Regions from separate parts of the Peribacillus sp. NPDC076916 genome, predicted to be linked through region 1. Evidence: riboswitches for the same ligand, from Rfam matches in the RefSeq annotation. Region 1 holds a riboswitch; each other region holds the start of a gene.

What was found. Region 1 has a riboswitch for S-adenosylmethionine ahead of ACQKFG_RS13740 (5-methyltetrahydropteroyltriglutamate--homocysteine S-methyltransferase). Riboswitches for the same ligand answer to the same signal wherever they lie in the genome.
Region 2: another riboswitch for S-adenosylmethionine. It lies ahead of ACQKFG_RS25635 (IS3 family transposase); the one in region 1 lies ahead of ACQKFG_RS13740 (5-methyltetrahydropteroyltriglutamate--homocysteine S-methyltransferase).
Region 3: another riboswitch for S-adenosylmethionine. It lies ahead of ACQKFG_RS01905 (Fur-regulated basic protein FbpA); the one in region 1 lies ahead of ACQKFG_RS13740 (5-methyltetrahydropteroyltriglutamate--homocysteine S-methyltransferase).

What each region holds. Positions count from the first base shown of each region.
Region 1 covers NZ_JBNNIU010000004.1:18,739-28,992, forward strand. Annotated here, with positions in the region: gene glpK (glycerol kinase GlpK) at 108-1,598, opposite strand; gene ACQKFG_RS13725 (MIP/aquaporin family protein) at 1,620-2,444, opposite strand; gene ACQKFG_RS13730 (glycerol-3-phosphate responsive antiterminator) at 2,670-3,212, opposite strand; gene ACQKFG_RS13735 (hypothetical protein) at 3,378-3,806, opposite strand; SAM riboswitch class I at 3,973-4,074, shown strand; gene ACQKFG_RS13740 (5-methyltetrahydropteroyltriglutamate--homocysteine S-methyltransferase) at 4,157-5,260, shown strand; gene ACQKFG_RS13745 (hypothetical protein) at 5,408-5,932, opposite strand; gene ACQKFG_RS13750 (CaiB/BaiF CoA transferase family protein) at 6,177-7,277, opposite strand; gene ACQKFG_RS13755 (amino acid permease) at 7,521-9,005, opposite strand; gene ACQKFG_RS13760 (M4 family metallopeptidase) at 9,447-10,254, shown strand, end outside.
Region 2 covers NZ_JBNNIU010000017.1:30,574-40,827, reverse strand. Annotated here, with positions in the region: gene ACQKFG_RS25650 (helix-turn-helix transcriptional regulator) at 1-165, shown strand, start outside; gene ACQKFG_RS25645 (type 1 glutamine amidotransferase family protein) at 240-872, shown strand; gene ACQKFG_RS25640 (M14 family metallopeptidase) at 1,426-3,831, opposite strand; gene ACQKFG_RS25635 (IS3 family transposase) at 4,774-4,884, opposite strand; SAM riboswitch class I at 5,079-5,189, opposite strand; gene ACQKFG_RS25630 (YkvI family membrane protein) at 5,666-6,724, opposite strand; gene proC (pyrroline-5-carboxylate reductase) at 6,859-7,737, opposite strand; gene ACQKFG_RS25620 (LURP-one-related/scramblase family protein) at 8,820-9,317, shown strand; gene ACQKFG_RS25615 (hypothetical protein) at 9,597-9,827, shown strand; gene ACQKFG_RS25610 (GntR family transcriptional regulator) at 10,081-10,254, shown strand, end outside.
Region 3 covers NZ_JBNNIU010000001.1:373,296-383,549, forward strand. Annotated here, with positions in the region: gene ACQKFG_RS01875 (M15 family metallopeptidase) at 75-563, opposite strand; gene ACQKFG_RS01880 (DinB family protein) at 689-1,180, opposite strand; gene ACQKFG_RS01885 (ABC transporter ATP-binding protein) at 1,383-3,200, shown strand; gene ACQKFG_RS01890 (GDSL-type esterase/lipase family protein) at 3,254-3,955, opposite strand; gene ACQKFG_RS01895 (GNAT family N-acetyltransferase) at 4,173-4,679, shown strand; gene ACQKFG_RS01900 (aspartyl-phosphate phosphatase Spo0E family protein) at 4,748-4,942, opposite strand; gene ACQKFG_RS01905 (Fur-regulated basic protein FbpA) at 5,196-5,384, opposite strand; SAM riboswitch class I at 5,561-5,665, opposite strand; TPP riboswitch at 5,823-5,928, shown strand; gene tenA (thiaminase II) at 6,019-6,708, shown strand; gene thiW (energy coupling factor transporter S component ThiW) at 6,712-7,233, shown strand; gene thiD (bifunctional hydroxymethylpyrimidine kinase/phosphomethylpyrimidine kinase) at 7,202-8,008, shown strand; gene thiM (hydroxyethylthiazole kinase) at 8,005-8,820, shown strand; gene thiE (thiamine phosphate synthase) at 8,801-9,433, shown strand; gene ACQKFG_RS01935 (MFS transporter) at 9,472-10,254, opposite strand, start outside.

The sequences.
Region 1 (10,254 bases):
AATTAACGATAACGCATTCATGGTCTCTCCTGTTCTCCGGCCGAGTTATTAACTTGATTTCATTATAGCATACTCCAGCTCGTTTGAGAAAGAATACACCTCGTTTTTTATTTAAATGCCATAGCGGCATGTACAGCTTTTTTCCAGCCTTCATATAATTTTTCACTATCTTGCTCTTCCATGGAGTGTTTAAAGGTTTTGTCTACCGCCCATTGCCGGGAGATTTCTTCTTGATCCTTCCAATACCCGACAGCAAGCCCAGCTAAGTATGCAGCACCTAATGCTGTAGTTTCGTTTATGGTCGGCCTCTCGACGGGCACCCGTAATAAGTCGCTTTGGAATTGCATCAGGAAGTCATTCTTGACTGCCCCGCCATCCACTCTTAATGTCTGGAGCTCGATTCCTGAATCCGCCTCCATTGCATCAAGGACATCCTTCGTTTGATATGCCAGTGATTCAAGTGTGGCACGAATGAAATGTTCTTTGGATGTGCCGCGCGTCAAACCAAAAACGGCTCCCCGCACTTCGCTGTCCCAATATGGAGTTCCAAGTCCTACAAAAGCCGGTACCACATATACTCCATCCGTACTTTCCACCCGTTTTGCATAGGCTTCGCTGTCCTTGGCATCATGAAGCATCCGCAGGCCATCGCGCAGCCATTGGATTGCGGAGCCCGCGACGAATATGCTGCCTTCCAATGCATATTCGACCTTCCCATTCAGTCCCCAGGCAAGTGTCGTCAATAGTCCGTGTTCGGAACTGACAGCCTTGTCTCCTGTATTCATGAGCATGAAACAGCCTGTTCCATACGTATTTTTAGCCATTCCTTCATTAAAGCAGGCTTGGCCGAATAATGCTGCCTGCTGATCACCGGCTGCCCCGGCGATCGGAATCGATTGGCCGAAGAAATGATATTCGATCGTACGTGCATATTCTTCAGAGGAAGGCCTCACTTCCGGCAGCATCGATTTTGGTACAGTCAATATCTCGAGCAGTTCTTCATCCCATTTCAGTTCATGGATATTATACATCAATGTCCGGGATGCATTCGAATAGTCCGTTACATGAGCCTTGCCTCCTGATAGCTTCCAGATCAGCCAAGTATCGATGGTACCGAATAACAGCTTGCCTTCATCCGCCTTTTGCCGGGCCCCTTCGACATTATCGAGGATCCATTTCACTTTCGTTCCGGAAAAATAAGCATCTATCAATAATCCCGTTTTATCCCGGAATAGATCATTAAGTCCCTTTTCCTTCAAATCATCACAGATTTCACTTGTTTGCCTGGACTGCCATACAATCGCATTATAGACAGGGGTACCTGTTTCCTTATCCCAAACGACTGCCGTTTCACGCTGATTGGTGATGCCGATCCCGGCAATTTGCTCAGGCTTTACACCGGATTCAGATAGTACACCGGCAATGACTGCCAGGATCGATCCCCAAATCTCATTGGCGTTATGCTCGACCCAGCCTGGTTTAGGGAAATGCTGTGTGAATTCCTTTTGGGAGGAATGGACGATTTCCCCCTTTTCGTTAAATAAAATCGCCCGCGAACTCGTTGTTCCTTGATCTAATGATAAAATGTATTTTTCCATTGTGTATGCCCCTCCTTTTAATTAACTGGCAATATTTCTGCTTTCCATTTCATGTGACTGTTTTTTACCAAATGCATAGGCTAATATCAATAGTACCAGGCTTGCACCCAAAACAGACCAAAATCCTGCTGTTATTTCTCCCATAAAGAACGCTTTATAACAAACGGCACCAAGTGAACCCCCAATAATCGGTCCAACGACCGGAATCCATGAATAGCCCCAATTCGAATTGCCCTTGCCCGGTATCGGCAGCAAAAAGTGAGCGATGCGCGGCCCCAGATCGCGGGCCGGGTTAATTGCGTATCCTGTCGTTCCCCCAAGTGACATCCCGATCACGACAATCAATAACCCGACTGCGAATGGGTTTAGACCCTCTGTAAAATGATTGGCACCTATAAATAATAAACCAAGAATAAGGATGAAAGTTCCAATCATCTCACTTAATAGATTTGAAAATGTGTGCGGGATTGCAGGTGATGTCGCGAACACACCAAGCTTCGCTCCTGGATCATCCGTAGCTTTCCAGTGTGGCAAATAGTGCAGGAATACTAGAGTTGCTCCAAGGATTGCGCCAATCATTTGGGCAACGATGTAACCGGGCACATCACTCCAAGGAAATTCCCCAATAATGGCAAACCCCACTGTGACTGCCGGGTTTAAGTGCGCCCCGCTTATGGAACCCACTGCAAAAACACCCATGGTAACAGCCAATCCCCACGCAATCGTGATAACGATCCAGCCGGCATCTTTTGCATAGGATCCCTTTAAGGATGAACCAGCCCCAATGCCTGCTCCGAATAAAACTAATATCATCGTACCTAACACTTCTCCCCAAAATGGAGTCATGAATAAACCCCTCCCCTGATAAATTTTTAAACCATGCCAACAAATAAAAGGAGATCCACAGCAGAACTATCTTCATAAAATAAATTATGAATAGATCTGTTGTGAATCTCCTAGTCTCCGTCACATATATTAACTTGTACAGTAAAATATACTAGGTTATGAAAACGCTGTCAATATTTTGTAAAGAATTAATCTATTTTTCTGTGTTTTTTTTAATTTCCCCTATTAAACGATATCCCATAATTCAGTTTTGGAAGTGGTAATTGATGACGCTCCAGCATCAAGGGCGTTCAGGACTTCATCCGAAGTACGTATGAGGCCGCCTGCAAAAATCGGTGTCTGCAACCGTTCCTTCACTTCTTTTATCATCCATGGCATGGCGCCCGGCAATACTTCGATATAATCCGGCTTGGTTTTCTGCACCAGCTTATAACTTTTCTCAAGTGCATGTGAATCTATTAAAAAGATTCGTTGGATGGCAATGACCCCCTTTTGCTTCGCCTTCAATATAACGTTTGATTTAGTCGAAATCAGCCCATATGGATTATATTCCTGACAAATGAATTCTGTCGCGTACTCATCACTTCTTATGCCATGGATCAAATCGACATGGTATATCATTTTCTTATTATGCTGCTTTGCCATCATACTTACGTTTTTCAATTGTGATATATGCAAATCAAGAAACACACCTATTTCATAGGAACTTTCTAAAAATCTTTCGAAATCCTTCATGCTTGCTGAAGCAGGCAAAATCTTCTGATCCATCATTATCCTCCTCATTCCCAGAAAAACTCAAAACTTCAAGTCATTTAGTATATTTTAAAGAGCTTGATTTATCAAACACATTTTTTTCATGACCCATATCACCATAACACTATCATACCTGGCACTCCCTTTATAGTTTTCGGCTAAGGATGTATGTAAACTCGATCATAAAGTAAGTTTTATTTTCAATGCACCTTCGACGAGTTCAAACGATTTAATTGTGCCAACGGGAATTTTCCTCACGATTTTCCAGGCGTTAACATTCATTTTGATCGTTCTTTTTTCAAATTCAAAAAATGGCGGTCTGTTAAATATCCTTTGGTTGATGAATTTCCTGTCAATTGGTTCCATTTCCACTAATTCAAATAAAATCGTTCTTTTTTCCACAGATACCGGTTTTAATGTAATCCGGAAAGCTACGTTTTTCTTAAACATCATTTTTTTCACTTCCGTCGTTCCGGAAAGCACGATATGTTTTGGCGTAATTTCGATTTTAATATCCTGACCATATGATTTACTTCTTATGATTTTCTCTATCATGGCTTCAGTTAAAGTTATCGTTATGCCATTTTTGAATGGACTGAATGTATTCATCCTTGCATTCCCCTCCTGCCGCTCATATGAATCTTCGGTTATAGCATATGCCGGGTTCCCTGATGTAGTAACACAGAACAATAATCGGTATATTCAAAATCTTGCACCTTCAACCCTTGACCTTTATAAAAACTACCTGTATAGTCATAATTAATTTAATAGACAACTCTTATCCAGAGAGGTGGAGGGACTGGCCCTTTGATACCTCAGCAACAGACTGATCATGTACTGTGCTAATTCCAGAAGTGTAAAAACTTGAAGATAAGAAGAGTATATAGCTTGGTTGCCAACACCTCTTCTTATTTTTAAGAAGAGGTGTTTTATTTTTAAAAGGAAAGAAGGAATGCAACATGTCCATCACATTAACGAAAGCACCATTCAGGGCCGATCACGTCGGAAGTTTATTAAGACCAGAACGTTTACATATTGCCAGAAAGCAATTTAAGGAAGGTACCATTTCAGCAGAGCGGCTTGGTGAAGTTGAAACCGAAGAAATCAATCGGATTGTCGAAAAACAAATTGAAGTTGGATTGGAGGCCGTGACGGACGGTGAGTTCAGACGAACATGGTGGCACTTTGACTTCCTCGAACATTTAAATGGAATCGAGGGATATGTGACTGAAAAAGGGCTCACGTTCGATGGTGTGGAAACAGAGAGATATAACGTTCGCAATACCGGGAAGGTTTCATTCAACCCTGAACATCCTTTCATTGGTGACTTCATTGAATTGAACAAAATCGTGAACGGACGCGCCATTGCCAAGCAAACCATTCCCAGTCCGAATCAATTATTTGCTGTAGGCATTCATAATGAAGACATCTACCCTGATATTGAAGACTATGCAAATGATATCATTAAAGCATATCAGCATGCTTTGAAAGCCTTTTATGATGCAGGTGTGCGTTATCTTCAATTGGATGATGTATATATTGCCAGACTTTCAGCTCCGGATTTCCAGTTCAAAGATGGAAAATATACGAGGGAACAGTTAATCGATCTTGCACTTCGCGTAATTAATGGCGCATTGGAAGGCAAACCAGAAGACCTTGTCGTCACTACACACCTATGTCGTGGGAACTACCAGTCGACTTGGGCGTTTGAAGGAAGCTATGCCCGTATCGCCCCAACTTTATTGGCAAAAGAAACAGTGGATGGGTTTTTCTTGGAATATGATGATCAACGCTCAGGGGATTTCAAGCCATTAGAATACATTCAAAATGGCGGTGCACGGGTCGTACTGGGTGTCGTTACTTCAAAAAATGGAGAAATCGAAGACAAGGAAGCTGTTAAGGCACGCATTGAAGAAGCCTCGCACTTCGTTCCTCTCGAACAATTATGCTTAAGTCCGCAATGCGGGTTCGCCTCCACCCATCACGGCAACAAGCTGACCGAAGAACAACAATGGGAAAAGCTGAAATTCGTCGTTGATGTAGCAAAAGAAGTTTGGAAATGATTTTTTTGCGGAGACTTTAATCCGTTCGAACAACCTAATCGGCATCAATATAAGCGTGCCGATTAGGTTTATAATAAAAGCGTAAAAGACATTCATCCCTAAATCCGAGAACAAACAAAAAAGAACGGCCACCAGCACGTCCCTTTTTTACTTGCAGCTTTCATCATCATCCATTTTCTTCACAAATATATCATCCGTCACCCTATCTTCCAGCTTGTTCCTCAAGGCCAATTCCGCGGCCTTCCCATCACTAGGCGACCCGTCCGAGAAATACATCGGAAACAACGAGAAGAACATAACATAGAAAGAAAAATAGATGAATTGATACCAGATCACCGAGCTGTCCAGGATATCCTGATACACTAAGCTATAGATGATCAGCATGCTGACTAAATTAAAGATAGCCCCTCCTAAATAGATCAGCGTATTCGTCAATCGATTATCATGTTTCAATCCCTTGAACTCGCAAGTCCCATTCCAAAAATAATATTTCCTCACCTCCATGTTCCGAAAGGCAAACAGTTTATTGCCACAACCGATCAAGATTTTCTTTTCTGATCCCCCAAAGATCGTGACAAAAAAAATATGCCCGCTCAAATGTATCAGCGTAACGATCGGCATGATCAAAAAAAAGGAAAATAGAAATTTAATGATATCAGAGAGACCAAACATGTTTATGCAACCCTCCTTACCTGAGCAATTTCTTATCAGATGCTACTCTGATACCCTGCCCACATTCGTTATAACTAGTAAATTTTCACAGTAGTGATATATCGCTTACCACAAGTGCTATTGTTCACCTTCTGCTTAATCCGGGTTGTTTCCAGGTTTTTAGGCCTGACTCCAGCTTAATTCAAAGAAACAGGCTACCTCCCTTCCGAAAAAACTCGGAAAAGTGATAGCCTTAACATCTTCATTAACGATTGGGGGTGTGAAGAATTTCTTCGTTGTTTTGTCCTGGCCTCAAGCCTGCATGTTTATATTCAGGGGTGAAAACCGATGTTTTGATCGGGCATGCGATTTGCTTCTGGACATTTCCTTTTCCGTCCGGTACCTCGACGATCATTCCCCTCTCCTTCAATTGGGGGTGTTCGGCCGCTTCAGTGAAGGTCAGAACTGGTTCTGCGCAGGCTTCGAAATCAGCGAATATTTCCTGCCATTCATGAAAATCCCGTTCAAGGAAAGCCAGTCGGACGGCCGTTTTAAACCTGATTCCGCTTTCTTCATCACTTTTGGTGCTCAAGTCATACAATTCGGGTGCACCAATCGCTTCACATAATGCTTTTCGAAAAGGGGGCTCTAGGCTTCCTACCGAAAAATAGCGTCCATCCTTCGTTTCGTAAAAGTCATAAAAGGATCCTCCGTTCAACATCAGTTTTTCTGGTTCAAGCTCGAGGCCCCCCTGTAAATTCAGGGGGGCGGAGATGGCATTCAACGCAAAACTGCAGTCGGTCATGCTGATGTCGATTGCTTGGCCGAATCCCGTTCTTTCCCGGTGAATGACTGCAGATAATATACCGATAACAGCATGCAGAGATCCTCCGGCAAGATCTGCTATTTGGGTTCCGTTTTTTGCCGGGCCGTCCTTTTTTGTACCGGAATAGCCAGATAATCCCGCAATCGAAATATAATTGATATCATGTCCCGGTCGGTCTTTATAGGGACCGGTCTGGCCGAAGCCCGTGATGGAACAGTAAATCAGCTTCGGATTGATCCATTTTAATGCCTCATATCCCAGCCCTAGGCGTTCCATGACACCTGGACGGAACTGTTCAATGACGATATCGTATTCCTTCACTAGATTTTTTACGGATTCGATTGACTCAGATTGTTTCAAATCAAGTGTGATCGACTTTTTCGATCTGTTAAGATATTGGTTCACACCCCATGAATCCGTTGCTCCCGGCCTCTCTACCTTCAAAACATCCGCTCCTAAATCCGCTAGCATCAAAGTGGCAAATGGGCCTGGCAGTAACGTTGAAAAGTCCAATACTTTTAAATGAGTCAATAATGTCATCAGCCGTACACCTTCCCTTTCCATTGGAAATAGTAAAAGCTTTCCCCGTCGTTCTGTACATGCAATTATGCAGAGTTTACGATTATCATATAACACCGCCTGTCATTTTTGTATAAATATCCATTCAAAAAAATAAACAGCCAGGAATCAGCTTCCTGGCTGTTGTTAATGAGCCTATAGAAAACAAGTAAAAGCCGGACAATTTAAAACTACATTGTCCGGCTGATTTTACTTTAAGCTTGTTCATTCATATTTTTTGTCAAAATCAAATTCTACTTCATCAATTTTAACGAATTTAGTTTTTCTTACCAGTTTATAGCCAAACCATAGTCCAAGGAAAAGCGGGATTCCCAGGTATGCAGCTATAACACTGCCCCAATCGATTTGGTCTGAGAAAAATGCTTGGATATTTTGGGACAGGATGACGATCATGCCAATTAAAATGGCAAAGATCGGTCCAATCGGAAACCATAATGCCTTATATGGCAGCTTCTCCAATGAATGGCCTTGAGCGATGAATGCTTTCCGGAAACGGTAATGGCTGATGGAAATGCCGAGCCAAAAGATAAATCCTGTAATTCCAATGGCATTCATTAACCAAATATACACTTTACCATCCCCGAAAATGGAGGCCAAAAAGGCCAGCATGCCGATGGAACATGTCAAAATCATGCCTGCAACCGGTACTCCGCGTTTATTAAGTTTTGCAAAAATGCGCGGTGCTTGTCCATCTTTTGCCATTGAGTATAACATACGCGTTGATGCATATAGGCTTGAGTTACCTGCAGATAATACCGCGGTTAAAATGACGGCATTCATAAGCGAAGCGGCAAAGGCCACTCCAGCCTTTTCAAAAATGAGCGTGAATGGGCTTACCATGACGTTATCACCTTGTAAACTTGAGTTCGTATAAGGGATAAGCAGCCCTATAACAAATATTGCAAATACGTAAAAAAGCAAGATTCTCCAGAAGACACTCTTAATGGCCTTCGGTATATTCCGTGCAGGATCTTCACTTTCCCCGGCAGCCACACCAACAATTTCGGTACCTTGAAAAGAAAAGCCAGCCGCTATGAACACGATGAAGACACCCATGAACCCACCCGGGAAAGGAGCGTCATCGACGGTGAAGTTTTTAAAACCTACTGCTTCGCCGCCCATAATGCCGACGATCATTAGAAGCCCGACGATTATAAAAATAACGATGGCTGTAACCTTTATGAAGGAAAACCAATATTCCCCTTCACCATATCCTTTAACGGATAAATAATTCAAAAGGAAAATGAGCACCAAGAATGATGAACTCCATAACAATGATGGACTATTCGGAAACCAGAATTTCATGATCATTGTCGAGGCTGCCAACTCTGCCGCTATCGTCATCGACCAATTGAACCAATACGTCCATCCCAAGGCAAAGCCAAATGCCGGATCGACGAATTTCGTTCCATAAGTACTGAATGAGCCGCTTGTCGGCATAAAGGCTGCCAGTTCCCCTAAGCTCGTCATCACAAAGTAAACCATTGCCCCAACTAAGGCATATGCAAGTAATGCGCCGCCTGGCCCAGCTGTATGGATGGCTGCCCCGCTGCTAAGAAACAGACCGGTGCCAATAGCCCCGCCAATGGAAATCATCGTTAAATGGCGGGATTTTAAACCGCGTTTTAGTTCTTGTCCTTCTTGCTGGGGAGGATGTTGAACGATGTCATGTTCTTGTTTTGGTATCATAATTTTCATCCCTTTCTATATAAGCGCTTTCATATATGGGAAATCCATTTAATAAATTTTCCTATTTCATAGACTTTCAAATAGATCTAATTTACAATTCGAATTCCTTTTCTGAATATATGCAATTTTCATGCCAAATTTATAAAACGCAATATTCAACAAATAAACAAAAAAAACGCCCTTACTAGACAAAATATTTTGCACTTTACGCCACGTTTTTTTGCACTTTATGCCATGTTTTTTTGCACTTTTATTCATTTGGTTCAATTTACATACATTCCAAATATTACTATAAGAATATATTCAGAGAATATTTCTACCAAAAACCATTTTTCTCCATTTTATTCCTTTAAATGTCATATTTTTTGCAAATTTTCTCCATTTGTAAATAATATGAAACGGTGTAAAAATGAGGTTATTCTCATGAAGGAGTTGAGTGTTATGAAAGGTAAGGTATTTTTAGGAACTGCACTATCTCTCGGTCTATTATTTTCTGCTATTCCCCATCAAGAAGCTTTAGCGGCAAAAAATGTGTTAAGTGTTGAAAAGTACAATAAGCATAAGGATTCGCTAGAATTCAAGTCTGGGAAACTTACGGACCCATCAAAGCAAACTGCAGAAGATATCATTCTTACCTTTTTTGATGAAAACAAAAAGTCTTACAAGCTAGAAAAGCAAAAGGCGAAAGACTCCTTCACGATCCAGAAAGAAAGCAAGGATGAACTAGGCAATACCGTCCTTAAATTGCAACAAACCTATAAAGGCGTACCTGTATGGAATTCCACACAAGCAGTATTGATTGACACTAAAGGTGTATTGACGGTCGTGTCCGGTACGGTTGAAGCCAATCTAAACACGAAATTAGGGAAAAAGGCTAAAAAAGGCATCAGTAAATCCGAAGCTATCAAAATAGCTGAAGCGGATCTTGGGTTCACTCCTGCCTACGAACAATCACCTGAATCCGACCTGTATGTATACGCAAATGAAGGTAAGGCCGATTATGTATATAAAGTCAATTTGAAATTCTTAAGTCCCGAACCAGGAAATCATAATTATTTCATATCAGTCAAAACAGGTAAAATCCTGAATAAATTTAATACACTAGATGAAGTGACGGGGACCAATTCCATCGGAACGGGCACCGGCGTCTTAAACAATACCGTGTCATTGAACACTACCTTATCCAACGGCCAATACTATTTACAGGACAATACACGCGGTAAAGGCATCTATACTTATAATGCCAATA
Region 2 (10,254 bases), on a different contig from region 1:
ACTTCAAATCAAGCAGTTTTTCTTCTTGAAAAAGATATGATACATACATATGTACCTTATTTACTTTTACCGTACAATAAATCTATTAAAGTTATTGAGCCAATAAGTCTTAAGAAAAGACTTATTGAAGTTCTGTCGGAATTAATAAAATTTCATCAAGTATGATAACTTCCCTGACGTTAACTGTCAGGGAAGTTATATTATAATAGCTATATTAATTGTGATTGGAGTGTTATTGGATGCAAACAAAAAAAGTTTTTCTATATGTATTTAATACAATGTCGGACTGGGAATATGGATATTTAATTGCTGAACTAAACTCAGGAAGATATTTCAAAAAAGATTTAGTACCTTTAAAAGTAATTACAGTAGGAGCTAATAAAGAAATGATTACTACTATGGGAGGACTGAGCATAAAACCAGATATTTCCCTTGATGAATGTACTCTTGAGAGTAAAGATCTTTTAATTTTACCAGGAGGGACAACTTGGAATGAAGAAATTCATCAACCTATCTTGGAAAGAATTGGCCAAGCTTTAAAGCTTGGCACTATTGTTGCTGCAATTTGTGGTGCAACTGAGGCCCTTGCGAATATGGGATACTTAGATACTAGAAAGCATACAAGTAATAATTTAGAATACACTAAAATGGTATCTCCTAACTATAAAGGAGAAAAGTTCTATGAGGTGGGATCTGCGGTATCTGATGCGAATTTAGTTACTGCATCAGGAATAGCTCCTCTGGAATTTGCGATGGCAGTACTGAAAAAATTAGATGTATTTGCACCAGATACATTACATTCATGGTATAACCTAAATAAGACTCATAAACCTGAATACTTCTTCCAGTTAATGAATTCAATAAATAGCTGAGTGAAAAATCAACTTAGCAGTTTTATATTAGTTCAAATAAAAATAATGAAGTAACTGAAAAGCTCACTTTCTCTATTTTGTTTTGCAGAGAAGTTGGGCTTTTTAATTTGGAATTTCCTTATCGTTGTAAATCCGCATTTTCCTGACGCTACCCCGGTATTTAGAAAAACAGGAACAATGAATAAACCCAGCTAATCTTTTATAAAGGTAGCTGGGTTTTAAATTTGCATGTGCAAAATAGCACTTAAAATACGTGCAAATTATCGCCTAAAGTGACAACAATTATTTGTTTATTTATTCTTGTTTTATGTCTAAACGTTAGTTTGTAATTTATAGTATAAAAGATTTAAGACTTATGGACAGAGGATGATATATATTGTTAATTAGTTAGGCGAGGGCTTCAACTACTGGCCAAGATTTAGTGACGCAAAAGGAAATATTAACGATAACACGATTCTGGTTATTTTGTATCCAAAAATAATAGAAAGTCTATCAGTTCAAAGGTACCAATGAAAAAAGAGTTGGCCCCGTAAGGCCAACCCCTTGCAAACCGTCATTTTATTGTAAGCGTTACAGAATTATAGTTTTTCCCATTACCAAGTGGATTGTAGTTTTTCTCAATGTTTCCTGCGGCGTCCACAGTGAAATAATTGATGGTTGTAGTCTTTTCAATTTTTAATGTTTCTGCAAATTCACGGGTGCCGCTTAATTTAATTTTAGCTGATTGGAAGGTAGGGCGGCTGCCGTCAAGCGTATAATAAATGGTGGCCGGCTCACTTGTTTCAATCTTAACATCAACCGGACCTGTGTATTTACCGTTTCCAGGTGTAGCTTTTGAGGAAGGCGGCTGATGGTCTTTTGCACTGTTGTAGGCTACTTTAATTAAGCCAATCAACCCATTGGCAAATTCCATTGCTTCTTCATGGCCTTCTACAAAGGCTGGCTGGAATCCAACTGCCTGCCATCTTTTTGTATCCTTATTCCATAAATCTGCCCCTACTTCGAAGTTCCAGGCATAAATCCCCTTTTCATACCAAAGGTAGTCCGCAGAGTTACCTGCAGCAGAGTATAGTACGTCAGGAATTGGACCTGTACGGCTAGGTAGAATGACCGTTCCGCGGTGGTCTTGAATATCATTTAAGATGTTGTCAGAAGCTGCCCAGTAAAACGCTTCTTCACCAGCTGATGGGCGTGGCAGTGTTGTACGTTTTGAATCGTAAGCACCAGGGGACCACATGAAGTAGCCGCCATAACTATGAATATTCATTGCAAACTTAATATTTGGGTTTTTGTCAGCAAGCCAGACAAGGTTTCTTCCTTCAGGCTCAGAGTTTTCAGCTGGTCCAGCGTAAGTGTCTCCCGTACAACTTGTACCTCCGCCAATATAGCCATCAAAAACGGAACCAACAGAATGGTTGCGGTTAAGGTCAACTCCCCAATTATTACGGTACCCAGGATCAGAGGCAGTGGGACCACAGTGATTGGTCATATTCTTACGCTGCATATTGTAATCATTTAAGCTGTAATTGGCACCATCAGGGTTTACTGAAGGTACAAGGAATATATCAAGATTATCGACAAGCTTTCTTGTCTCACTATCTTGACTATAGTTTCGCAGTAGTCTTTCCGCCGTTTCGATTGTTACGAGCGGAGTCACCCATTCACGGGCATGCTCCTGAGCATATCCAAGAACACCTGGTTTAGAACCGTCACGATGCTTGCCGATTCGGATCGCTTTTACTGTAAAAGGATCACGGGAAACGTCTGCCCCAGCTTTCAAGCCGTCAGTTAATATCGCAGCATTTGTAGTTGGTGCGACAACACCGGCACCAGTATTACCGCGGTATGTAGTCGCAGTGACAAGTTGGCTTGCATTCTCATTCAGTGCTTTAACAACTTGTGCGGCAGTACTTGTTGCCTTTCCTGACGAATCAGTAGCTAAATTTACTAAAATCTTTGTACCATCCACAGTCACTTTTAGTGGTGAATTATTGGTTCCCGGATTCTTGAATTCTACCGATACATCATTCCCGCCCTCATGCCCCCATGCTTTTGAGGAAACAACAACTGCGAGATTGGTCGTGCCGCCGATTGTAGCTTGGGCAAGACGTCTATAACCATTTGTTTTATTTGGCATATCAATGATTTCTACCAAGTTCGGGAATTCTTTTGCAAGTTTTTCGGCACGTTCATATAATTCATTTGGTGCCATATAGTGATCAACAAAATCGGTAACATAATCTGTTTTTGGATGTTTCGGCTCTTTCCCTAACCATTCAGTAATTGTGCTCGTAGCTGTTCCTCCAAGATTACTTTCAATTTTAACAGATGAAGGAATGGCGCTAACTGGTAAAAGCAAATAGTGATATAAATATTCACCGTAATCTACCAATCTGGAAAGTGTAGCAGATTTTTCCTCACCGTTCTCGGTCCAAGTTGCTTTAAGTGCTGTGCTAGCAGTCGCACCGGCGCTTGATTTCACTTCGAGATATAGGAAGGTGCCTGATTGATTGGTAAAATGGTTTGCCCTAAGGACTTTAAGTGTATCCTCGGAAGCTGCCAGACTGGCTTGCAGCTGGACAGTAGATTGCCGCTCTGCCACGCGTGTGTCCCATTGGTTTTCGGTGATCAGGGTCTCTTTTACATTGATGCCAAAGGTCTTTAACATGGCAATTTCTGTTGGTGTGACAACGGCATCCACTTCATAGACTCCGTCGTGTGCTTCGATTCTGTGGGTAAGGTCAATTCCAAGCTCAAGAAGCTTCTCCTTTGCCTTATCATTTGGTACTACAAGTTGAACAATTGAGACCGATTCTTCCTTAGGAATCGGCTGGTCAGGCTGTTCGACCGCTGCAACCGGAATACTTAGGCCTGGATAAAATATAGAGAACACTAGTCCGGTTATGGCAGTCATCACCACTAAATTCCTTTTCCATTTCTGCTTTTTCTGTTTTGTCAAAAACTGCACCCCCAAAATGCTAGAAATTTTTAATACAAGCTTATTGTAAATTGAATGTACTTAATATCTTGTCGTAAAATCAGGGGCAGTTAAAAATCCACTCTACAAAAATTTTATTAATACTTTATTTTAGAAGAACAAATTTTAGGTAGTTTTTCCTGTTTAAAAAGTACTGTGCTCCTCAAAAGATTTAGTAATTAAGGAGTGCAAAATTACTGGATTTTATTCCACTATAATTCCTATAAACTGTATATTGATAATCAACTGTTTTCATTGTTTAATATTGTTGCCTTTTGTTTAATTTTGTAGAAGGAAAGTTGTAATATACTTCATGTGAATTACGACTCTATTGTTAAAAACCATTAAATGCCTATCAACCTTTGTGCCAGTCCAACCTTTAATAAAGAAACAAGAATTATTATGAATAGGAATGATGGGGAATGGCAAAAACAAATACTCAACTGAAACAAAACAGGGTATTAAGAAAGTGCAAGAGCAAATAAATGAAATAGTAACAAATGTGGAAGAGAAGATACATTTGGAGAGGCTCTTTTTTAAAGTATGCCTAGAATGCTTGCAATGACTATTTCTCCATATGGTCAAAACTCTTTAAAAATCAATGAATGCTTACTGAAATATTTGAAAAACGGTGGTATGAGTGAAAACGTAGTATGGCTTGGGGAATTGATATTCATTTGAACGGGGAAGTCGAGTAGAAGAGGAAAGCACGGACTTAGACGATATGATTGCACTTTATAATCAAGCAGATCCAGCGAAATATCCATTGATTATGATGCTAAAATCAGATATGTTCGCAGGCGGATGCATCGAACGTTTTGAATGGGGTATTGAGGTTATTTTACAAGGCATGCTAGCAATGTCGAAATAAAAAAAGCGATGGTAATCTGAACTATGCCCCATTTTTCGGACAGTAAAAAGTTCCTAAACGGCTAATAGGTGGTCCCGGTATTGTACCGGGGCCATTTTCTTTAGTCCCCATTGGTAACGACTCATATTGTATTCTTCTATAACTCTATAAACTAAGGTGAACACTTAAATAATAAGTTTTTATAATCTTTGTTGTTGAATAAAATGATACATTGCCCCAATCACTCCTGCGTCATTTCGATGTTTACATAGTTCAACAGGAATCTTAATATCATTCCACCAAGGGAGATCGTCTTTTTCTCAAAAAAAACCTTTCTACTCATTAGTAGAAAGGTTGGTTAAACAATCCTCAATCCTTTCTCTCATCTTCCAAAGCACATTGCTTTGCAGGAATTGGCACCATTTCAGTTAATTAACTGACGGTTGCCGGGCTTCACTGGGCACAGTCCCTCCACCTCTCTTGATAAGAGTCAAACATTATATTCAAGTAAACACATTATTTTAAATTCAGCGTGAATATAGTACGAGAGTGATCTTATCATGACCAAACCCTATGGTGAAATATTCCAGGTGGTGAGGCAAAGTTCAGTAGTTTATTTTTCGAAAGGAATGTATATATTGGATAGTTTTATATTGACATTAATAAAAGCTATCAATGAGGAAGTATCCCCGCATCTTACTGCAATCCTTTTTCTTGGATGCTTCATTAGCAATAATCGTTATTCACTTAATAAATGGCAAAGGCTTGATGCTCGTGGAAATAAAAGGGGATAGATGCCCAGTTTTCAATTAATGAAGCAAGCTAGTTTATACAACTCAAGAGAAATATGACGAAAAGGATTATCCTATTATTTATAGGAGGCCACATCCAAAAATAATAGCTGTGTAAGAAGAACATACAGATAAATTAGAATATCATTTACTAGAGAGCTTATAGTTATTCCATTTAATTTTCTTTCGTTAATCGACTCATTCGGAATGGAGTAATGATGAGAACGATAATAAGAACAATTCCCATATAGCCAAAGATTGGATAGAGAGAGGAAACAAGTTTAGTGAAGCCAAAGAAGCTTGCTATAAATCCTATCAACAGTGATGAAATGATGATTACTTTAAATTTTGTGGTATGCGGATTTGAAAAGCGTGTTCCAAATGAGTAGAACATGCTGACTGCCGAGTTGAAAATCATAGCGAACAGAACGAGAGAGTACAGAATACCTAAGAGAGGTGAAACACTGTTGGCGATTCCCAGCATTGGCATATCTAAGTGCGATACAGTATGAATATGTGAGAAAATAGTAAGGTGACTAATCATAACAAGTAGACCTAAAGCAGCCCCTCCGATAAGTCCTCCAATGGATGATATCCTTTCATCAGGTTCATTTCCACCCATAACAAGTGTCATGGAAGCCCCCATTGCTATGGTTATTGAAATATAGTTTATTGCAGATATTAGCCAATGTCCCGCAGCTGAATTTTGTTCCAGTGCATGTGGTTCAAGTGACGTAAACGATGAATTCATTGTTAACATACTATAAATAAATAAGAAAAGTACGACAATAATCAGAAATGGTGTGACGGATGCAATTACCTTAATCACACGGTCAACTTTCAGCATAACTGTTGTCATAACAAGAACAGTCATAAGAATGGTGCCTATAAAAGAAGGTAATCCGAATTGCTGATTAAAGATTGAGCCTGACCCCGCAATCATGACAATTCCGATACCTAGTAGGATGGCGTTCAGAACATAATCAATGATACCGCCGAGAAAGCGACCACAAATCTTATAAATTGCTTCCTGATGCGAATCTGTTTGTGTACGACTGCCAAGCTTCATCAGAATCATTCCAAGGTATGCAAAAATAACGACTGAAATGATAGCTCCAATTGTGCCCAATTTCCCGAAGCTTACAAAATAAAGCATGGTCTCTTGTCCTGAGGCGAACCCTGCTCCGATAAGGATTCCGATAAAAGCACTAGCGATCTTAAGGATTCTCTTCATGTTGTCCTCCGTTTTTCTTACGTTTTAATTTATTCTAACTATTTGATAGGATTATCATTTTATAACCATATCTTTTGATACATATATTTTACTAAGGAGGATCCATGGTAATAGTTAACTTGGACACCTTCCTCTTATGGTACTGAAGTGCCACAATACTCTCGGGGAATAGCCGATTTCCTGTACGCTACTGACATCTCTTCATTCAGCTCTTTCGAACGTTTCGCTGCATGATGAATCGCCTGTGAAATGGCTTTGCCGCCATTATTTTTCCGTAAAGCCTCAAGTCCGGATGCTGTCGTTCCATTTGGTGAAGTGACTTTCTCTCTTAGACTTGCCGGTGCCTCGTCGTTCACCATAATCATCTTGGCTGCCCCTAAAATCGTTTGGGCGACAATCTCACGGACCATCGCTTCATCCATACCCTTTTTAACGCCGGCATATTCCATATGTTCCATTAAATAATAGAAGTAAGCAGGTCCGCTTCCTGCAATTCCTGTAAAAATATCCATTTGCTCTTCTTCAATTAAGAACACTTTTCCCAAACAGCCAAACAATTCCTTCACTGCTATCACATTGTCCATCGCTGTATGTCTTCCCGGACATAACGCAGTTGCCGACTCCCGGATCATGCTTGACGTATTTGGCATCAACCGCACAACCTGCTGTCCAAGCTGTAGATGACTTTCCATGAATTCAGTTGAAATGCCCGCTAAAACAGAAATCACAACTTGATCCACTTTTATTTTATCTTTCAATGCATCGAGAGCATCTGCTGCTCCCTGGGGCTTCATTGCCAAAATAAAGAAATCGATTTCTTCATATGGCAATGCATCCTGATGGACCGCCTGAACTCCATACACGTGATTCATTTCCTTGAGCCGTAATTGATTCCGGCGATTTGTCACATAAATTCTCTCTGCTGGTATGCTCCCCATCTGCACAATTCCTGAAATCATCGACTCTGCCATCGAACCGGCTCCTAAAAATGCCACAGTTTTATCTTTCAACATTATGCCCTCCTAAAAGTTCATCGTTCGTATTTCCGTTCGTATTTTTCAGCCATTTTATCGTAACATGCTGAGATTCAGATTCAAGGGAAGAGAGGACATTCACAAGGAAAAGGCCGAGATAGTGAAGGGAAGCGTTATCATTTGGTGCTTACATTATAATCAAGCCATTTAATCATGGATAATCGGCTGTAATCGGAGTATTTGCGGATATTTTAGGAAGAAAAACGAAATAAAGCAATTCATGTCGTTACAGGTTTTGTCCGTATTTTTTGTCTGTAAAATACCCTCTTAATAATCGCTCTCCCATTGTATCTAAGACTTGACCTTAATTTATTGAGGGGAGAAGCACATGAAGATGAATATACAACTTTATTAGTGCAAGGTGTTGATGAGGACGGGGTATCTTCAGAGTCAACTTCAAAGGTCATTACAGATATTAATGAAATACAAGCTTTTATAGAAAAAGTGAACAAATTGGAAGTTTTGCAACTTCCTAATAAGGAGTTATTGGAGAAGAGTAAAGAATTAAATAAAAAAGGGAATTACTTTTTTATAGGCTGATTTCGCATACTTTGTTGCTATTTACCAAGTAAAGCGGTGTGATGAATTTCCCCCTCCGGATGCTCGCTTTCCGCGGGGCGGGCGGTGAGCCTCCTCGGCGTAAACGCCTGTGGGGTCTCACTTGTCCCGCTGCTCCCGCAGGAGTCTCGCACTTGCGCTCCAATCAACCTTAAATCGTTTCATTTTAAAAACAACAATCTTTTTAGTGATGGAAGGGTTATGTTTCAAGAACGGATCCGGGGTAGCTGAAGGAGCTGTCGTTAAGGCAGCTTTTTCTTATGGAATTAAAGGGTCAGGATAGTTCAAGAGCACATAAAGAGTTGTTCAACAATTGGACCAGATTGCGAGGGAAGAATTGCTGACTTTACAAAAGGTAAATTAGTTAAGGATAAATAGTGGTGGACCGAAAAGAAGGCGCTTTTGAGTGGAACTATTATTTGGAATTTAATGCATAAGATTGGAACCAAGGTCCATTTCAAACGTAAGTAATGTAAAAGGACTTAAGGTTGGGAGGCATAAGTATGAGGCAGCTTTATATAAAGCAGAAGGTGTTCAGTCTTAGCGGGAAATTTACAGTAAAGGATCAGCAGGAGAAGGATATATATTACGTGGAGGGAAGTTTTATGCAAGTTCCAAAGACTTTCTCCATTATGAATGCAGCAAGGGATGAAGTAGCACTCATTACGAAAAAGGTGTTCAGCTTTTTACCAAAGTTTTTGGTTGAGGTGAATGGTCGAGAGGTATTAACAATAAAGAAGGAATTTTCCTTCTTTAAAGCACGATATACAATTGATGCGGCAGGCATTGAAGTACATGGTAATTGGTGGGATATGGATTTTCGAGTTTTACAGCATGGTAAAATCGTAGGTGAAGTGGGCAAGGAGTGGTTCACTTGGGGTGATAGCTACAAGGTTGAAATAATAGATGAAGAGATGGAAACCATTATTATTGCACTCGTTGTTGCAATTGATTGTGTGAAGGCTGATCAAGCAGCTGCTTCCTCCGCAGCGTCGATTTAAAGTAAAAGTGTAAAATTAAAAGGCTGACAGTTTTAAAAAAGTCACTGCTTGAATAGGTGCGGTGAACCGTATCATTAATAAATGATAAGGCCATTTGGTACCAAGTTTTTATATTCGTTCTTCAGTAATCGAGCGCGATTCTTGAATAAGGCTTGCTTTCCTTATAGAACTGACAGGCTGAAGATCGGAGCTGTCTTTAAGGCAGCTTTTTCTTTATGCAACTATAGGGGCGGGTTAGTTTAATTATAAATCTTATAAAAGCTCACAGGTGGTGGGAAGATGACTTTAAAAGAGTTTATTGAGTTCCAAGAAGGTATAGCAATCGGGGAAGAATACTCATTTATATATCAAAATGAAGAATATTGGATAAGCCAAAATCCAGGTGCATATTATCTTACACGAGTCAGAGGTGCCTATACTCAAGAGTTTGAAACTTCTGAGGCTCTTTTTAAATATGGAACAATCGAAGAAAGACTTCTTTCAGAAATTTATATGGATTTTGAGTGGTAAAATAAATCGTTGATAGATTCTTGTTGAACTAACAGGTGCATTAGCTGAAGATTGGAGCTGTCTTTAAGACAGCTTTTTCTTGTGGAACTAACGGAGCAGGTTAGTCCGTTTCATTATTTTCACCAGAACCTTATAACATTTTGACTTATAGTAATGAGAATCCGGTTACATTCAAAATGCTTGCATTATTCATTATTATTATTATAAAATACTTGTATACAAGTGTACTTGAACTCTGTTGGAAGGTGAATTTATGGCTGAATCAAAGGAGTTTCTATATCCTGTAAAATGGCTTTCAAAAGCTTCAGCAGGTGATCGTGTAACATCCGAGCTTAGAATGCGCATTATTTCGGGGATGATTGAAAGCGGTGCCATCCTATCTGAAAATAAAATAGCTGCCGATTTCGGTGTAAGCCGCTCACCAGTT
Region 3 (10,254 bases), on a different contig from region 1:
TGTAAAGCAATTCACATGCTTATTTTCCTGCTTTAAGTCAAAATTTATGCGGCATACATAGAAACCATCCACTATCACTGCGCTTTTGGCCGCTTGCCTTGTTGCAGCTCACGCAGGTTCAAGCCAAATGTCATTTGTAAATGCGGATAATCCTTGAACCCAGCCCAATCCCCACCCCAATCAAAACCTAACCCTTTAGCGATGGTTACAACTTCCATCCAATCCGGCTTTCCATTATCGTTGCCGTCATAATTCATATCCCAAATGGCCTCGCCTTGTTTGTTAAGGAGGGCAAAATCTATCGCCAAACCGAAATTATGCAGAGACTCGCCACCTCTTGCATTCGTTACGATGTTGCCCGAGCCTGATCTGCCCTTTTCATAGAGTTCATTTTGCTCGGCTACAGACCGGAACCCTGCCGTAATGATAATCGGGATGCCTTTGTCATTAGCCAGTTGAATGAGCTCGTCTTTTTTTTCGGCGACGATCGGATTCAGCTCGTCAGTCAGTTCGATTTCATCTAGATCAGGCGGAAGCATATACTTGAACAAGAGCCCTAGCATCAATCCGAAAAAGCCCAATACCAAACATGTCCTTACCCAAGTGGCTTTCACTGAAAAATCCTTCCTTTACGAATATCTGTCCGAAAATGAAAAACTCAACCAAAGACGGATGAGTTTTTCTTCTATTATAACTTTGCTTTCAATTCTTCAATTTGCAATAAATGCCGTTTTTCATGCAGTCCCACAAATGGGATCCATTGCTTCAAGCTTAAATCTTTAAACAAAGGGTGTGGAAAAGATTTTTGTTCGAGATCAATTTCCTTTACATCGTCAACGACCCGTACAAAAGCTTTTCGGGATTCGGACAACTTTTCCTTAATCTCACTCAAAGTTTGGTATGATTCTGACGGAATGACAAAGGACGGGGCCTGGACCTTCATTTCACGATTTAAAGTAAGCTCGATCGGTTTATCCACAGCAGGAATGCTATCATCGCTTTTCAATTTATCGGAAATGCCCTTTGTTATGGCCCTCTCCATTAAATATAAATGATCCAAAACCTGCATGATGCTCCATCTTCCTGGTTCAGGATGGGTGTTCAGCTGTTCATCCGTTAGACCGATGACCGCATTTAAAAGTTCTTCCCTGACTTTTTCATTTTCATTCACTTTTAGCATCTCCTCTTATCAGCCTCGCTAATCTCCCTTAATTATTCCATGTCCTATATGAACGTGTAAAATAATTATACTTTTTGACTGAAATGAACCGCTTAAAAGTTGTCTATTTTTTGAAAAGCTCTATGATAGTCATAAAGGCAAAATTCATCTAATTCAAATGACTTTCAAAACACCAAGGTTAGTCTAAATAGGAGTGATCGCTATGAGTGGAGGACATATTCCATTCAGCCACAAAGGCCGCAGTACCATGCATGCAATCCCCTCAAAAGGAAGCATATGGTTGATGCTCAAACAAATGTTCAATCGGGTCCCATCGAAGTGGAAGTTTTGCACTTTGGTTTTATGTATCATGCTTTTCATTTCATTGCTTGAGTTCTCCATCCCCCAGTTGACGCAGTTTACGATTGATACAATCATTCCCGAAAAAAGATATGACTCATTAATCTGGATTGGCGCAGGTATTCTTTGTGCTGCCATTTTATTGGCTTTACTGAACTACTTTAACAGCTATATCGTTTCCAAGGTCGGTCAAAAGGCTATTACGGATATACGGAATAGCATGTATGACCATATTCAAACACTGGATATGAAATTCTTTGATAAAAACCGTACTGGTGACTTAATGTCGCGGTTGACCAATGATGTCAATTTACTGCAGCAGCTCATCTCTTCAAGCATGCTTCAAGTCTTGACTGACACGGTGACTTTCATTGCCGTGGCGGTTTATATGCTTTTCATTAATTGGAAGCTGACCATTGTCCTTCTTTTTACATTCCCTTTCATGTTCTATATCACAAGGGTATTCGGTAAACGCATCAGGATGTCATTTAGGTCTGTGCAAAGTTCCGCAGGAGACATCAGCAACCAGTTACAGGATTCCATTTCAGGAATGCGGCTCATTCAATCTTTTACAAATGAAGAATTCGAATCAAGGAAGTTTGCGGAGCGTAATCAGGAAAATATGGCTGCAAACCTTAAGTCCGTTCGGCTACGCTCCATGTTCGGTCCGATAATTGATTTATTGAACAATATCGGTCTTGTAGCAGTCATTGTGTTCGGTGCTTGGCAAGTGATGGAAGGTGAATTCACAATAGGGTTAATCGTGGCCTTTCTCGCCTATTTGAGGTTACTGCAGAGTCCCGTTCGCAATTTTAGCCGGGTCATCAGCATTGTCCAGCAATCAGCCGCGGCCTTTGAGCGGATAACTGAAATATTGGAAACCCAACCTGAAATAAGTGACAAGGAAAATGCCATCGAACTCCCTTATATAAAAAGGAAAATTGAATTTCAATGTGTTGATTTTGCGTATGATGAGAGTGTACCTGTCCTCAGCCATTTAAGCCTGTCAATGAAAGCTGGTCAAGTAACTGCTCTGGTTGGCTCCTCTGGCGCTGGAAAATCGACCATCACGAGCCTTTTGATCCGATTTTATGATCCGCAAGATGGCATGATTAAAATGGATGGTCTTGATATCAAGGATGTGTCACTGAAATCATTACGGGGACAAATGGGGATTGTTTCCCAGGATATCATTTTATTCAATGGCTCCATTCGTGATAACATCGTGTATGGCAAACTTGATGCTACAGATGCTGAAATCATCGAATCCGCCAAAGCGGCAAATGCGCATGACTTTATCAGTGCCTTTCCTGATGGTTATGATTCACAGATTGGAGAGCGCGGAGTCAAGCTTTCAGGCGGACAAAAACAGCGCATTGCCATAGCTAGGGCACTTTTGAAAAATCCGCAAATCATCATTCTCGATGAAGCAACGGCGGCCTTGGATACAGAATCCGAACATTTGATCCAGCAAGCATTGTCACGTTTAATGAAAAACCGGACTTCAATAGTAATTGCACATCGTTTATCGACCATTCATGATGCGGATCAAATTATCGTTCTGGAAAAAGGGCAGGTTCATGAAAAAGGAACACATGAACAGTTATTGCTAAACAACGGCAGATACAAGCAACTCCATGACTTGCAGTTCCCTCAACTTAAAGCGATATCAAATTCCTAGCTACTTCTTGGAGGGCAAAAATGCACAGGAAGCCTTCCTGTGCATTTTTGCTTTCATTTGAAATCATAACTTTCCAAAACCCGGTTCGCAATGAGCTGATACCCTTTTTCATTCGGATGTAACTTATCACTGAAATACTCTGTTTTCTTTTTATCTTCAAAAAGATCATTTGTAGGAATGAATAACATCCTTTTATCTTTATCCGCTATTCCCTTTATTGACAGGTTATAATCACGAATGTCCTTTTCAAGTTTTTGATTGTCTTTTATTGGGTTATATAGTCCTACTACCAGAATATCCGCCTTATCGTTTGCCTCTATCAAGGTTGATGTAATCTTTTTGAGATGGTTGATATACTCCTGTTTCCCCTCAATGATTTTTCGGTCACTTATTTTCTCCAAGTCCCCTCCGTTACTATTGATCAAGTCATTCGTTCCAATAAAAACGATGAAAGTATCTGCTTCATCAAGTTTCGTTTTAATGCGGTAATCATCAAGCTGTTTCATCACCCCATCCGTTTCCTGGCCTTTTATACCGTAATTCCAAAAACTCACTTTTTGTTCCGATTGTGGATTATTCAATTCATCCTCAAGGCCTTCTATATATCCTTCCCCATCCTTATCCCCTTTTCCATAGGTTAATGAATCTCCAAAAGCCATCACCCTTTGCACATCTTCCGACTCCGAGGCCTGAAATTCATACGCAGCAAAACATATAACGAGTACTATAATCAATAAACCTGCCAATTTTTTCATTTGGTTCCCCTCTTGTCTCTTTACTAGAAGTATTTAATCTTTTACATACCCAAAAAATCTACAGTCTTAACATAAAAAAATTGTCAGATAAAGATTCAAGAGTGTATGATAATATAAAACTTTCAATGGTTTGGGTGTCATTCACCGTCCCTAAAACAAAATACGGGATTACCCTTCATTCTGGAGATTTAATAAATGATAGTTAGGAGTTTAAATCATGGAAGAGCTCATAGAGTTTAGAGAGGCAGGACTATCCGATCTACCCAGAATTGTTGAAATATATAATTCAACAATTGCTTCAAGAATGGTCACGGCAGATACGGAGCCTGTATCCGTCCAATCGAGGGTTAAATGGTTTGAGGAACATCATTCAGAAAGTAGACCGCTATTTATCATTACTATAAAAGGGAAAACTGCTGGATGGATGAGCTTTCAATCCTTCTATGGCCGACCGGCATATAATTCCACTGCCGAAATCAGCATTTATATAGATGATTATTTCCGGGGAAAAGGAATCGGACAAATTTCGATTCAAAAGGCAATTGAATGGAGTCCAAAATTAGGTGTTAAGACTCTATTGGGTTTCATTTTCGCCCACAATACACCAAGCCTTAAGCTTTTTTCCAAATTCGGGTTTGAAGAATGGGCACATTTACCTCAAGTTGCCGAGTTGGATGGAATCGAGCGGGATTTGCTCATTCTTGGTAAACGTGTCGATATGTAATATCATTCTTTAGAGCTATTGCCTTGAGCAGTAGCTTTTTCATATTAATCGAGTGCGAATTGGCTAATTTAAAAATACCTATATGCTTTCTGGAGGTAAAAATGTTCACACTCTCTTTTACTTGTTAACGCATTTAATAGCGTATCCAATTCTTGACTTGCTTGAACAGTTAGCAGACTTGATAAGCCGTAAATTGCTGCCAAGTTGATCATTTCTTTTCTTTTCTCTTCTATTTTTTCTATAGTTACCTTACGGCAAGGCATTATATAGCCACCTCCCATTTATTCAATTTTTTTACACTTTCATCATAATGAATCTACTAGTTAAAATCAACTATTTTTCAGAAATTAAATGTGTTATTTTAAAGGTTAAATGTGACAAAATGACTATTTTTTCTGTAATTATGTATATTTTGTGTCATTTTCTATTAAACGCAAAAAAGCATCCACTAGTGTAGACTGTGAATGCTTACATCATATCTCTTATCCAAGAACCCAAACTATAGTCCATCGTTTACTATGTCATCCATTCAGAAGGTGACTCGGTATTTGGTTTATTTATAACAATCTTATATTCATCTTCAAGTACTTTTAATGGGGCATCATAAAGGTGCCTTTCATCAGAGGTTTTGTATACTCCATTGGCCAATAACTCTTCAATAAGCTTTGCCTTCCTCTGTTCGATCCTCTTAAATAATTCTGCCATGTAAATGGCTCCTTTCCTAGTCATCCTAGAGCCTGCTTCTAGTTAGCTAATCTTTATCAACTTGTTTTATTTTCACCAAATTATATATACCTTTTCTATTATGTCACTAAACGTTATTTCCCAAAAATAAAAGCCCCTTCTAATTCAAGAAGAGGCTGACAGTGTCCGTACGGCTCTTCTTATCTTCCAAGCATATGCTTGTTGGATTTAGCACAGTTCCCAAAACGGGTCCGCTGCCGAGGTTTCTTTGGGCCAAGTCCCTCCACCTCTCTGGATAAGAAATCGATATATAAATGATGTAGACATGATTTTATCCTAATAACCATCAAAAGTCAATTACCTGGTTCTCCCTTTTTTCCTGGACATAAAATGGTCCCTCTTTAAATGCGGGTTGCATTTTCTTGTCTTTCTGATATGATGTCAGTAATTACATACAATTCACACCACTAGGGGAGTCTTTTTTTAAGACTGAGATGGAATTAGTTCCGGACCCTTTGAACCTGAACCGGCTCATACCGGCGGAGGGAAGTGGATGATATCGTCCATTTTCAGACTATATCCATCTACCCCGTTCCGTATTCAGGAACGGGGTTTTTTCATTAACAAAGGGATCCATTCTAAAGGAGGATGAACAATGGAGAATGTTAAATTAGAAACATTCAGTGATAGACTACATGCACGGTCAAAAGAGATTTGGAAAAGGAACCATTCACATCCCTTCGTCCAGGCAATTGGAAATGGTACGCTTCCTGAAAAGAAATTTGCCTATTACCTGAAGCAGGACTATATCTATCTCATGGATTATTCCAAGCTCTTTGCTTTAGGTGTAATCAAAGCTCATAACATCGAAACCATGGCAAAGTTTGCGAGTATTTTAAATGAAACCCTTCAAGTGGAAATGGATATTCATCGGCATTATGCTTCCGAATTCGGGATCACTTCCAAGGAATTGGAAGATACAGAACCTACTCCAACGACTCTAGCCTATACAGGCTACATGCTAAATGCAGCTCAGCATGGGACTTTGGCAGACTTGATCGCCTGTCTCCTGCCCTGCGCTTGGGATTATTATGAAATCGGTTTGCTACTAAAAGAACAAAATGGAGCATCATTGGAAAACAATCGCTACGCAGATTGGATAAGGTCCTATTCATCTCCTGAATTCGGGGAAGCACACAAATGGCTGATCGCTTTGTTGGAAGAATTGACGGAAGGCATGCCAGAAAAGGAACTTCTTAGATTAGAAAAGCACTTTTTGGTTACATCCCGATATGAATATTTATTCTGGGATATGGTTCATAATGAGCAAGTTTGGCCGCTGTAGATGATGAATCCTGTCAAGAAACTGACGTTGACTGCCATGATTACGGCTATTACGACGCTGACCAGTTCATTTATTTTCATTCCTGCAGGATTTGCAAAGGTCTTTCCTATTCAGCATCTGGCAAATGTCCTGACGGCCGTTCTATTGGGGCCAGCTTATGCAGTGACACAAGCTTTTTTAGTTTCCATCATTAGAAACATGTCTGGTACCGGTTCAATTTTCGCCTTTCCCGGTAGCATGATCGGTGCACTTTTGGCCGCAATCCTTTATCGAAAAACACAAAGCTTAAAATTCGCTTGTTTAGGGGAAGTGATCGGGACCGGCATTATCGGTTCCCTAGCCTGTTATCCACTTGCCCTCCTCCTATTGGGAGAAAAAGCTGCTCTTTTTGGTTTTTTACCGGCTTTTATGCTCAGTTCATTCGCTGGTGCGATTTTAGCTTTTATATTACTTAAAATACTTCTAAAAAATACTTATATGAAGGGGTTTTTTTATGAAAACAGCATTAACCATCGCAGGCTCTGATTCAGGGGGCGGGGCTGGAATCCAAGCGGATTTAAAAACATTTTCTGCACATGGTGTCTTTGGCATGTCTGCCATCACAGCCGTAACCGCACAAAATACAATGGAAGTCCGTTCAGTACAGCCAATTGAAACAGCTATCATATCAGATCAAATTGCAGCTATCTTTGAAGATATTACTGTCGACGCAGTAAAAATAGGCATGCTTGGATCAAAAGAAATCGTGGAAACTGTCGCTGCGTCCCTTAAAACCTTCTTGCCTGCCATCGTTATCCTTGACCCTGTCATGATTTCCAAAAGCGGTCATCATTTGCTCGACGATAAGGCTGTCTCTGCCTTAAAAATGAATTTGCTTCCGCTTGCAACACTTGTAACCCCTAATGTACCGGAAGCGGAAGTACTTACTGGCTTGTCGATTCGAACGGAACAAGATTTCTACAAAGCATGCATTTCAATACAAGAAATGGGTCCCAAAGCCGTTTTACTTAAAGGAGGCCATGCAGCTGGAAATCCAAATGATCTTTTTTATGATGGGACTGACTTCCAATGGATCGAGGGGGAGCGCATTCATACTAAGAACACTCATGGCACGGGCTGTACCCTATCATCCGCCATTACATCAAACCTGGCAAATGGGCTGCCATTGCAAGAGTCGATAGAAAAGGCCAAGACCTATATTTCTGAAGCGATACGCAATAGCTTTTCAATCGGTAAAGGTCATGGACCTGTCCATCATTTTCATTCATTTTCAAAAAAAGAACGGAGTGAATTAATATGAAGGTTTCTGCAGCCGATTTATTCGTGAAGGTAAAAGAAAGAAAACCACTCATTCACCAAATCACCAACTTTGTTACTGTCAACGACTGTGCAAATGCCACCCTTGCCATCGGTGGTTCACCAGTAATGACTTCGAGCCCAAGAGAAGTGGCGGATATGGTCAAATTAGCAGATGCATTGGTTTTGAATTTCGGTACGATCGATGATAAAGCCTTGGAAGCAATGGAGATTGCCGGTAAGACGGCAAATACCATGGATATCCCGGTCATCTTGGACCCGGTGGGAGTTGGTGCCACCCCCTATCGTACAGAGCAGGTCAAAGAGCTCCTTAGTAAGGTTACTTTCCAAATCATTCGCGGGAATGCGAGTGAGATTCTTTCATTGATGGGTGGGGATACCGTTACACGCGGGGTGGATTCGGGGGAATTAGCGATTAGCCATGCAGAGCTGGCTGCACAAGCAGCTAATAAATTGAATAGCATCGTCGTGGTCAGCGGAGCAAAGGATGCAGTCAGCGATGGAAAACATACGTCCATCATCGACAATGGAAACCTCCTTTTAACTAATGTTACAGGTACCGGTTGCATGTCCACCGCTCTTATCGGCACTTTTTCCGGAGTCACCGACGATTTCTATTCTGCGGCAATTGCTGGAATCTCAACCATGAGCATTTCAGGGGAACTAGCTGCTGCAAACCTTCAAAAAGATGAAGGAACAGGAACGTTTCGTGTGCGATTAATCGATGCAATATCAAGAATGGATAGGGAAATCTGGATGGATGAGGTGAAAATGAATGAAGAAGTCCCAAATTGATTTAAGCTTGTATTTAGTTACGGAAGAGTCCATAGCATTAGAAAAATTGACCGAAATCATTGCAGAATCGGTTTCAGGAGGAGTCTCAATCGTACAACTTAGGGAGAAAAACAATTCCTCCCTTTCCTTTTATAAAAAAGCTTCTGCATTGAAACAGTTATTGAACGAGCTGTCCATTCCCCTTATCATCAACGACCGGGTGGATATAGCACTTGCGGTTGGAGCGGACGGAATTCATATTGGGCAAGATGACCTTCCTCTGACTGTCGTCAAACAAATGGTTCCTGAAGATATGATTGTCGGTGTATCTGTCTCCACACTTGAAGAAGCTCACGAAGCCGAACGAAATGGAGCAGACTATATCGGAGTCGGTTCCGTTTTCCCTACAAAGACCAAACAAGATGCAACCCTGATGGCCATTGGGGATCTGGAGGAAATTTGCCGCAGCGTATCCATTCCCGCCGTAGCCATCGGGGGTATCACTGCAGATAACATATCCGCTCTTTCTGATAGCAGGCTATCAGGTACCGCTGTCGTATCGGCGATCATGAATGCAGAAAGTCCGAAGAGCGCCTCCGAATCACTTTTAAAAATCATAAAAGACTTTACTTAATGAAAAGAGGGGACTGATTACAGTCCCCTTCCTTTTGTTCATGTCAAAACGGTATTCTTTGTTTCCTTCCCAAAAGCTACGGCAATCGCACCCACTAGTATAGCGATTGTAAAAATGGTAAAAATCGAGGATATAGGGGTGTCTGCTGCAACTAAATACCCTACAAGCAACGGACCCAGGACACCGCCAATCCTCCCGATTCCTGCAGCTAACCCAGCACCTGTACCACGAACTGCTGTTGGATACTGCTCAGGTGTATATGCATATAGTGCACCCCATGCCCCCAGATTGAAGAAAGATAGAAACATCCCGGAAACTATCAGCAGTGCCAGCCCCTCTGATGATCCAAAGAAAAAGGCACTGACGGCCGTTCCAATTAAGTATGTGATCAAAACGAATTTACGTCCCATCTTCTCTATCAGCCATGCAGCTGAAAAATAGCCCGGAAGCTGTGCAAGCGTCATGATCAAAACATATTCAAAGCTTTGAATCATGCTGAAGCCTTTTAAGACCATCACACTTGGCAGCCATAAAAACATCCCATAATAAGAAAAGACCACGCAAAACCATAGAATCCACAATACAAGGGTCTGACGGGAGTATTCCTTTTTCCAGACACTTTTCATATTGGTTAATACAGATGGCCTCTGCTTTTTTTCTAGTTCCGTATACTTCGGTGAATCCGGCAGTTTCAAGCGCAGATACAGAGCATATAAAGCTGGAACTGCGCTCAATAACAATGCAACGCGCCAACCATAAGCCGGAATGATGAAATAGGAGATGAGTGCTGCCAAAATCCATCCAACCGCCCAAAAACTTTC